4 regions of the Shewanella sp. SG41-3 genome follow, and region 4 is predicted to be linked to each of the others. Evidence: predicted binding sites of a transcription regulator. Region 4 holds the regulator's gene; each other region holds the start of a gene.
The links. The regulator sigma-54, encoded in region 4, starts transcription at its own class of promoters, with help from an activator protein. The targets are predictions, from matches to a motif close to GTTGGCACGNNNNTNGNNT.

Region 1: the regulator sigma-54 is predicted to act here: its motif matches at 1,000-1,018, upstream of glnA (glutamate--ammonia ligase).
Region 2: the regulator sigma-54 is predicted to act here: its motif matches at 1,269-1,287, upstream of H5164_RS01515 (YggN family protein).
Region 3: the regulator sigma-54 is predicted to act here: its motif matches at 1,462-1,480, upstream of H5164_RS17685 (flagellar hook-length control protein FliK).

The regions. Positions count from the first base shown of each region.
Region 1 covers NZ_JACJFJ010000004.1:405,000-407,212, reverse strand. The annotation lists gene typA (translational GTPase TypA) at 1-639, opposite strand, end outside; gene glnA (glutamate--ammonia ligase) at 1,120-2,213, shown strand, end outside.
Region 2 covers NZ_JACJFJ010000001.1:334,702-336,914, reverse strand. The annotation lists gene H5164_RS01515 (YggN family protein) at 399-1,211, opposite strand; gene glsB (glutaminase B) at 1,439-2,213, opposite strand, start outside.
Region 3 covers NZ_JACJFJ010000010.1:107,763-109,975, forward strand. The annotation lists gene H5164_RS17685 (flagellar hook-length control protein FliK) at 1-1,277, opposite strand, end outside; gene fliJ (flagellar export protein FliJ) at 1,573-2,025, opposite strand; gene fliI (flagellar protein export ATPase FliI) at 2,031-2,213, opposite strand, start outside.
Region 4 covers NZ_JACJFJ010000003.1:212,595-214,807, reverse strand. The annotation lists gene ptsN (PTS IIA-like nitrogen regulatory protein PtsN) at 1-343, opposite strand, end outside; gene hpf (ribosome hibernation promoting factor) at 346-633, opposite strand; gene H5164_RS06985 (RNA polymerase factor sigma-54) at 658-2,142, opposite strand.

The DNA.
Region 1 (2,213 bases), on a different contig from region 4:
ATCGATTTGAGAAATTTGCATTTGGAATGGCGCTTCTGCATCAGCATCTGGGAAAGACACTTTCTCAACGATAGTTTGGAATAGCGGCGTCATATCATCGCTCGCTACATCTGGATCTAAGGTTGCAAAACCATTTAATGCCGAAGCATAAACGATTGGGAAATCGAGTTGTTCGTCAGTGGCACCTAAGTTAACGAATAAATCGAATACTTGGTCAATAACCCAATCTGGACGAGCACTTGGACGGTCAATTTTGTTGATAACAACAATTGGCTTAAGGCCTTGAGCGAATGCTTTCTTGGTTACAAAGCGAGTTTGTGGCATAGGACCATCAACTGCATCAACCAATAGTAATACTGAGTCAACCATAGATAGAACACGTTCAACTTCACCACCGAAATCGGCGTGACCAGGAGTATCTACGATATTAATACGGTAGTCGTTCCACTGGATGGCTGTGTTCTTTGCCAGAATGGTGATCCCACGTTCTTTTTCAAGATCGTTAGAATCCATAACCCGCTCAGTAGCTTCTCCACGAGATGCAAGGGTTCCTGACTGCGCCAACATTTTGTCAACCAGGGTTGTTTTGCCATGGTCAACGTGGGCAATAATGGCGATGTTACGTAAATTCTCTAGCACGGATAAACCTCTAAACCAGCAAATAAAAAAAAAGGATCTAACAGTAGTTATTGGTTATAGCTACTGTAAAAAAGCGTGCCATTCTACTTCACAGCAGCTTTTGTAGATAGGATTATTTTTGAACACTTGTAAATCTATCGCTTGCTATGGATTAAAAAACAGCATAAAACGTTTATATATTAAGCATAACCATACTGTAATACAAAAATGTGACATTGTTTAAAATAGCCATATTTACAGGGTGCACTATTATGGACTTTTGCACCATGATGAAACATAGTGGTGCTCGAAGATGGTGCAGATTTATTTTTTTGAAGATTTGATAGAAGTCTCATATCAATAAAATCAATTAGTTAGCGAAGTGGCATGAATATCGCTTATTACAGACCATTATGCACAGATTCGTTTTCCAGATGCACCATCTGGCGAATACCAAGATTATATTAAGGGACAACCCTTTACCCTACCGGAGGCTTGAGAATGTCAGTTGAATCAGTTTTAAAACAACTTGTAGAGTTAGAAGTTAAGTTTGTAGACTTACGCTTTACCGACACTAAAGGTAAAGAGCAGCACGTTTCTATTCCTTCTCATCAAGTAAATGAAGAATTTTTTGAAGACGGTAAAATGTTTGATGGCTCTTCAATCGCAGGCTGGAAAGGCATTAATGAATCTGACATGGTACTCATGCCTGATCCTACAACGTTTGTACTTGATCCTTTTACTGAAGAAACAACCGCACTTATTCGTTGTGATATTTTAGAGCCTGGTACCATGACAGGTTATGATCGCGACCCACGTTCAATTGCAAAAAAAGCTGAGCAGTATCTCATTTCTACTGGTATCGCAGATACAGTATTGATTGGTCCAGAGCCTGAATTCTTCCTATTTGACGATGTCCGTTTTGGTACTGACATGTCAGGTTGTTTTGTTAAAATTGATGCTAAAGAAGCTTCATGGAACTCAGCTAAAAGCTATGAAGAAGGTAACACTGGTCACCGTCCAATGGTGAAAGGTGGTTACTTCCCAGTTGCGCCAGTTGACTCTTCACAAGACTTACGTTCAGCAATGTGTTTAGTGCTGGAAGAAATGGGTCAAGTGGTTGAAGCGCATCACCATGAAGTGGCAACAGCCGGTCAAAACGAAATCGCTACGCGTTTTAACACATTGACTAAAAAAGCGGACGAAATTCAAATTCTTAAGTATGTCGTTCATAACATGGCTCATGCTTATGGCAAGACGGCGACATTTATGCCAAAACCAATCGTTGGCGACAACGGTAGTGGTATGCACGTGCATCAATCTTTGTCTAAAGATGGCGTAAACTTATTTGCTGGTGATAAGTATGCTGGTTTGAGTGACCTTGCTCTTTATTACATTGGCGGCATCATTAAGCATGCTCGTGCATTGAATGCATTCACTAACCCAAGCACTAACTCTTACAAGCGTTTAGTGCCACATTTTGAAGCGCCAGTTATGCTTGCGTATTCTGCTCGTAACCGCAGTGCTTCAATTCGTATTCCAGTGGTACCAAGCCCTAAAGGTCGTCGTATCGAAGCGCGCTTCCCTGATCCACA
Region 2 (2,213 bases), on a different contig from region 4:
CGCCTTAAGCTGGTTACGACATTAATAATAATTTCAGATATCTGTTCTAGTAACTAAACCTTGCCAAGCATCAAAATCAATATTCACTTGTTATGTTTTTACTGCTAAATAAGCACCAAAACACATGAATACTGTCAATCAACATCAACAATTGAAGATTCTAAAATATAACCACATCTAAAGTAGAGTGTAACTTTGTTATAATTGGCACCAGTATAGCAAAAAAAGCCTATATGGTTCTATATTTATAATTGACAATCTCTTTATCAGAACAAAGCAACACCAGCTATAGCTGCATAATCGTTAAAATAGGCGCAAAAAAAAGCCCCTGTGTCTTAATAAGAGCACAGGGGAAGGTCAGGTGTCGGGGAGACATATTGACAGTAAATCGATATAGGTTACTTTGCTGCTTCACCTAACTTAGCTAAGGTGTAAGGAGCTAATTCAGGAATAGCCTGACGGGTTTGATTTTCAAGCACTAATAAAGTGGCAAAGTTATCACATACTTTATCGGCACGATCTTCAAGACCTTGCGATTGCGACTCAAGTTGCTTTTCGATGTCGGCACCGACGTTGTCCATCTTTTGTGAAAAAGCATTCATTTTCTCTTCAAATGACCCACCTTCTGAAGACATTATTTGGCTACCAAGTGTCATCATTAATGATCCCATTGAACTGGTAACCATTTGTTCCATTTCTTGCTCAAACTCTTTGTTAAAAGCTTGCTCAATTGATGCTTCTGTTGAGCCTAAATAAAATTTATCGCCTTGTTGATATGCCATGGTATCAACACGCTTTTGAATACCGACCATTAATTTATCGATATGAACATTAGCTGCATCACCAAAAATAGGTGTTAACGCCATATTAACCGCTTGAGTAGCCACAGAAACAACATCTCCAACAAGGTCTATCACATCTGGCACTTGGCGAGAAAGTTCTTCAGAGTACTGGGTGAGTAATTTTTGTTGTTTATCAGTAAGAGTCACTTTTTTACCCTCAACATAAAGCTGACCTAACTCAACACGATACTTTTCGATTCCATTATCGCTAATTTGTAGCGTAGTCGGCTCAACCGTTACGTCGTAGTTTAGGGTTACGTTACACTTCTCATCATTCAATGACATTTTTGCCATTGCAGGTGTTAACGCCCCAGCGGTGAATAACACACTCGTTAACGCTAAACCACAAATCAACTTTTGCTTAGTCATGATAAAAATCCTTTTGGTATACGAATATCAATAATTAGGTCGAATATGAAAGGTATAAAGCATAAGTTATGCCAACAACTATAAGGCTATGATTTATATTGAATTAAAAGCTTGGAAACAAAAAAGATGGGCGAGTAGAGAAACAATAGCGGAAGTGTATTCGTAAAATAAACCAAAAAGTAGTCTATTTTACGAATCTCAATAATAATTAATTTATCTGCACCAAACTAAAAAATAGATCGACCGAGTTGCTGACTGAGGTGCTCAAGCATCGCAGTGCCGGCAAGTGAGTTGCCATTAACATCAAGCTCAGGTGACCAGACACAAATTGACATGTCACCAGGGATAACCGCAATAATCCCGCCGCCCACACCACTTTTACCCGGCATACCCACGCGGTAAGCAAACTCACCTGCACCATCGTATAGTCCCGATGTTGCCAGTAATGCATTAAGTTGCCGAGTTTGCACAGGCGATACTAAACTGTCGCCATCGAGCGTTTTACCACGATTAGCTAAATAGAACATAGCCCGAGACAAATCAGCGCAATTCATTCTTAATGCACAATAATGAAAATAACTTTTAAGCACGGTATTAACGTCGCCGTCAAAATTACCAAATGACTTCATCAAATAAGCAATAGATGCATTGCGGGCGCTGAACTGGAACTCAGAATCCGCGACGACTTTATCGTAAGTGAGTATTGGGTTTTGGCTTAATTGGCGGACCACTTCCAACATACGATGTTTAGGTGCCCCAAGACGCGCTTGCAGCAAGTCGGCTATTACCAGTGCACCAGCATTAATAAAAGGGTTGCGAGGTTTACCGCGCTCTAATTCAACCTGCACGAGGGAATTAAACGAGTGTCCTGAGGGTTCTTTGCCTACCCGACTCCAGATTTCATCTTCGGTATATAAATTCAGTGCCAGAGTTAAGCTAAAAACTTTAGAAATACTTTGAATTGAAAAAGGTTCGAGGTAATCACCGGCACCAATTGTTTGA
Region 3 (2,213 bases), on a different contig from region 4:
TGAATTTTAACGGTTAAATGCCCAAGTTCCGGCGGATCTAAACGAATTTCAGCTTGCTGAATACCATTACTGACCATAGTAATTAACTGCTGCTTCATGACCGGAGAAAAGCGCTGGATCATCTCTTGCATTTGCGCACCATGATCGCCTTGGGGTTTCAACGATAACTGAAATTGTGGTACATCACTTTTATGTATCGGAGTAAAACTACTCTGATTTTGTAAAGCCTTAGTGTCGGTATCACCGATATCATTCACTGCGTCTAAACCCAAGTTAGCCGAATTTATATTGGCTGACAGTTCTCCTGATGCACGCTTGGTCGCTAGGGAATCTAGGACCACAGAAAAATCAGCTTTCGCCAGCATTTTGGCATTATCAGTATCTGATTGAATATTGCCATCAATACGAGTGCTATCACCTAAAATCGTCTTAGGGTCGGCAGATATCGCTGAAGAAGATGCAAGAGTGGCGCTAGCCTCCAAAAAATCGGTGCGGTCTAATTTAACAACCGCAGAATTAAGACCCGGAGAGCCGGCTTGACCTGGAACGGTGGTACTGGCGGCAATTGATTTATCAATTTGGTTTTGTTCTTCAGAGCTAAGGATACTTTTTGGGGAATCGTCACTACTGTCCATATCTGCAGACACCATCGCTAAAATGGATTCATCAACAACAGGCGCTTGTAAATTAAAGTCACTAATTAACTCGCTTAAGCCCTTAATGTCTAGTGCTTGTAAATCATTTTCAGATAAATTGGCAAATGCCATTAAGCTGGATATATCTTCAGGGCTAAGCTGAGAAAGAGCTTCTTTGGTAGAAAGAGAGTCAGCGGGTAAATCAATAGCATCAGTGAATAACGCCCCCATCTCTGACTGACTATCGCTATTCAGCTCATCAATAATACTGCTGTCAGGGTCGATCAAAGATATCGCGTCAAAACCAATATCTAATGTATCCACATGCGGCAATTCATTTCCGCCAGAGGAATGACGTTTATTTAATGCATCAGCCATATTAAGCTGAGCAAAAATCAATTCAATATCAGCATTTTCTTCAGTAGCTAAATCAAGGTCATTGGCAGCATCGACTTGATCCACTTCAGCGTCTAACGATACAGGTGCACTATTGGCGTTAGGCCGCGAAGCAAGTTCGGATTCACTCGCTTGATTAAAAGCAGACAAGAATGATGTATTTTCAACACCTTGCATGTTTCCTTTTGTACTAAGATCAGCAGATTTACTGCTATTTCCAAGTAAGATATTGCTCATCTGCTGCATAATCAGCTCCACTCAATCAAACAAAGTTAGGTCATTATCGTCTAACAAACAGCTATCAAATTACCTCGATGAATCATATGTCGATATTAGGTAATATCAATAGAGTCATTACAAACCTCATCATAAGGTTTCCACTGTCGCTTCGCTGACGATTTCTATTCCAATGTAAACTTAAATTTATATTAAGCAATTTAAGTGCCAATAAATATTAGTTGATAAAGTTTAGATAATAAATAGAGTTTGAACACGAACCAATCAAAAGGGATTGCGGTAAAACGAATGTTAGATTTGGAGGCTATGACTTAATTGATTTTTGACGGTAATATTGTTGCATAGCAAACTCATCTGACATTTTTTGTTCACGTTTTGCTTCTACGACCATAGCCTTTTTGGCTTTCTGAGCGAGTAACATTTCTACCGCTTTGCGTTTTTGTTGTTTTTCTTGCCAGTGAACTTGACGGTAACCCACTTGTTTTTCGGCATCTTTAACCGCTGCCACTTGTTGGGTAATAGCACTATCAACTTGACGAATAAACTGATGAAACTGATGGTACTGATTAGCACGTAATGTCGTGCCCGTGTGCCCTTCCATCTGCTTCATGTAATCTAAACGGTAATTGTTTAGCGCATCGAGCTGCCCTTGGCGTTTTTGTTTTTCAAATTGAGCCGACTTGAGCTGCAATGCCGCTTGTTCCTCGGCAGCAGTCGCTAGCTTCAATACCGTTAATAATGGGTCTGTGCGAGTCATCTAGGTTATCCCTGACATTGAGCGGCAATTTGAGTCAACATCACTCGGCTTTCTTCAAATGAGACAGGTTCTTTAAACCCTTGACGTAAAAAAGCATTCATTGCAGGTTGTAAACGTATCGCATTATCAATCCGAGGATCACTGCCTTGTGAGTACGCGCCAATTGAAATCAGGTCACGATTTTGCTG
Region 4 (2,213 bases):
TGCTTAAATGCTGTTGGCACTGATCTGCAGGTACTAACAAAGCAAATAAAATATCCACGGGCTGTTTATCGATTGCATCAAAGGCAATGGCTTCTTCACATTTAATAAATATTGCGATCGGATGTTCTATGGTCGTTAATCTACCATGAGGTATCGCAATGCCATTTCCTATACCTGTGCTACCCATTTTCTCTCTCGCTAATAGGCTTTCAAAAACCTCTTGCGAAGATAGGGGTGGGTACTGGGCAGCGACTAAATTGCTGATGAGTTCCAGTACTTTTTTCTTACTGCCCGGTGTGGCACAGGTAGTGCATTCCGGCTGCAGAATGGTACAAAGTTCCATCGTTAGTGTTTTGTATACTTCTCTTTGTGTTTAATTACCTGACGGTCGAGTTTATCGATCAGGGCGTCTATTGCAGCATACATATCAGTGCTTTCTGACATGGCAAAAATCTCTGCACCATTAAGGTTGATTTTAGCTTCTGCTTTTTGTTGTAATTTTTCTACATTGAGCACAACGTGTACATTATTGATCTGATCGAAGTGTCGTTCAAGCTTTGAAAATTTACCTTGAACGTATTCACGTAAAGATTCGGTAATGTCGATATTTCTACCTGTCATATTGATAAGCATAAAAATCCTCCGTTGCCTTGTAGGTTATAAACTCTTACGTTGGTTTGAGGGCGGAATGAGCATCGCTTCGCGGTATTTTGCAATCGTACGACGCGCAACGTTGATCCCCTGATCTGCCAGCAGTTGGGCCATTTTGCTGTCACTTAATGGCTTTTGCTGGTTTTCTGCTGCAACCAGTTTTTTGATAAAAGCACGAATAGCGGTAGATGAGCATTCTCCGCCATCGTCGGTGCTGACATGGCTAGAGAAAAAGTACTTTAATTCAAATAGCCCACGTGGTGTGTGCATATATTTTTGAGTGGTAACCCGTGAAATAGTTGATTCATGCATTTCTACTGCTTCAGCAATATCATTGAGCACCATAGGTTTCATGGCTTCTTCACCATATTCAAAGAAACCTTGCTGAAATTGCACAATACAATTGGCGACTTTCAATAAGGTCTCATTGCGGCTTTCGATACTCTTGATGAACCATTTAGCTTCTTGTAAATGACCGCGAATAAATTGGCTATCGGCAGAGTTTTTACTGCTTCTAGCCATGGCTGCATATTGTTGATTAACGCCAATTTTAGGCATATTGTCTGGGTTTAACTCTACAACCCAACGGCCATTCTTCTTTAGTACGGTTACATCAGGAATAACATATTCGTCATCAATAGCGGTGACTAACAAGCCCGGGCGAGGGTTAAGTGACTGGATTAAGGTGATTGCGTCACGCAACTCGTTTTCTTTGAGCTTGGTTTTGCGCATCAATAATCTAAAATCGCGCCCAGCAATTAAATCTAAATAGTCTTTAATGAGCAGACGGGCATTGTCTATATGTGGGGTTGTGTCGGCATATTGGGCTAATTGAATGAATAAACATTCGCTTAAATCTCGTGCGGCAACACCAACGGGATCAAAGTGTTGAATACGTTTTAATACCGCTTCAACTTCATCTAGTTCAACACTTTCATCACCCATGGCTTCGAGAATATCTTCAGTGCTTTGGGTTAAATAGCCGCGTTCATCAATGGCATCAATAATCGCGGTAGCAATCGCTCGATCAGTGTCAGAAAATGGCGTGAGATTTTTTTGCCACTCTAAATGTTCATATAAGCCTTCAGTCGTTTCACCTTGGAATGGCATATCATCATCGCGCATGCTAGCGCTGCCTGAACCTGACATTGGAGAGGCGGTGTACACTTCATCCCATGTGGTATCCATAGCTAAATCGTCCATGGTTTCTTTGGTCATGGATTCTGCTGTGTCGACTGTTGAGGTGTCTTTTTCTATATTGACCACGCTGTTGTCACTAAAGTCGGTGTCCGATTGGTCGCGACTTTCTTTTACTGAGTCTTTTGCTTGAGAAAACTCATCTTCTATTTCAAGCAATGGGTTTGAGTCCAATGCTTGTTGGATTTCTTGCTGTAGCTCCAATGACGATAATTGCAGTAAGCGGATCGCTTGCTGTAATTGAGGGGTCATGGTTAAGTGTTGACCCATTTTGAGTTGGAGTGACGCTTTCATTTACCGCTTATCCCTAGATGATTTCCATAAAAATGACAATCTCGAAAACTGTAATCGATTGTCACATACAT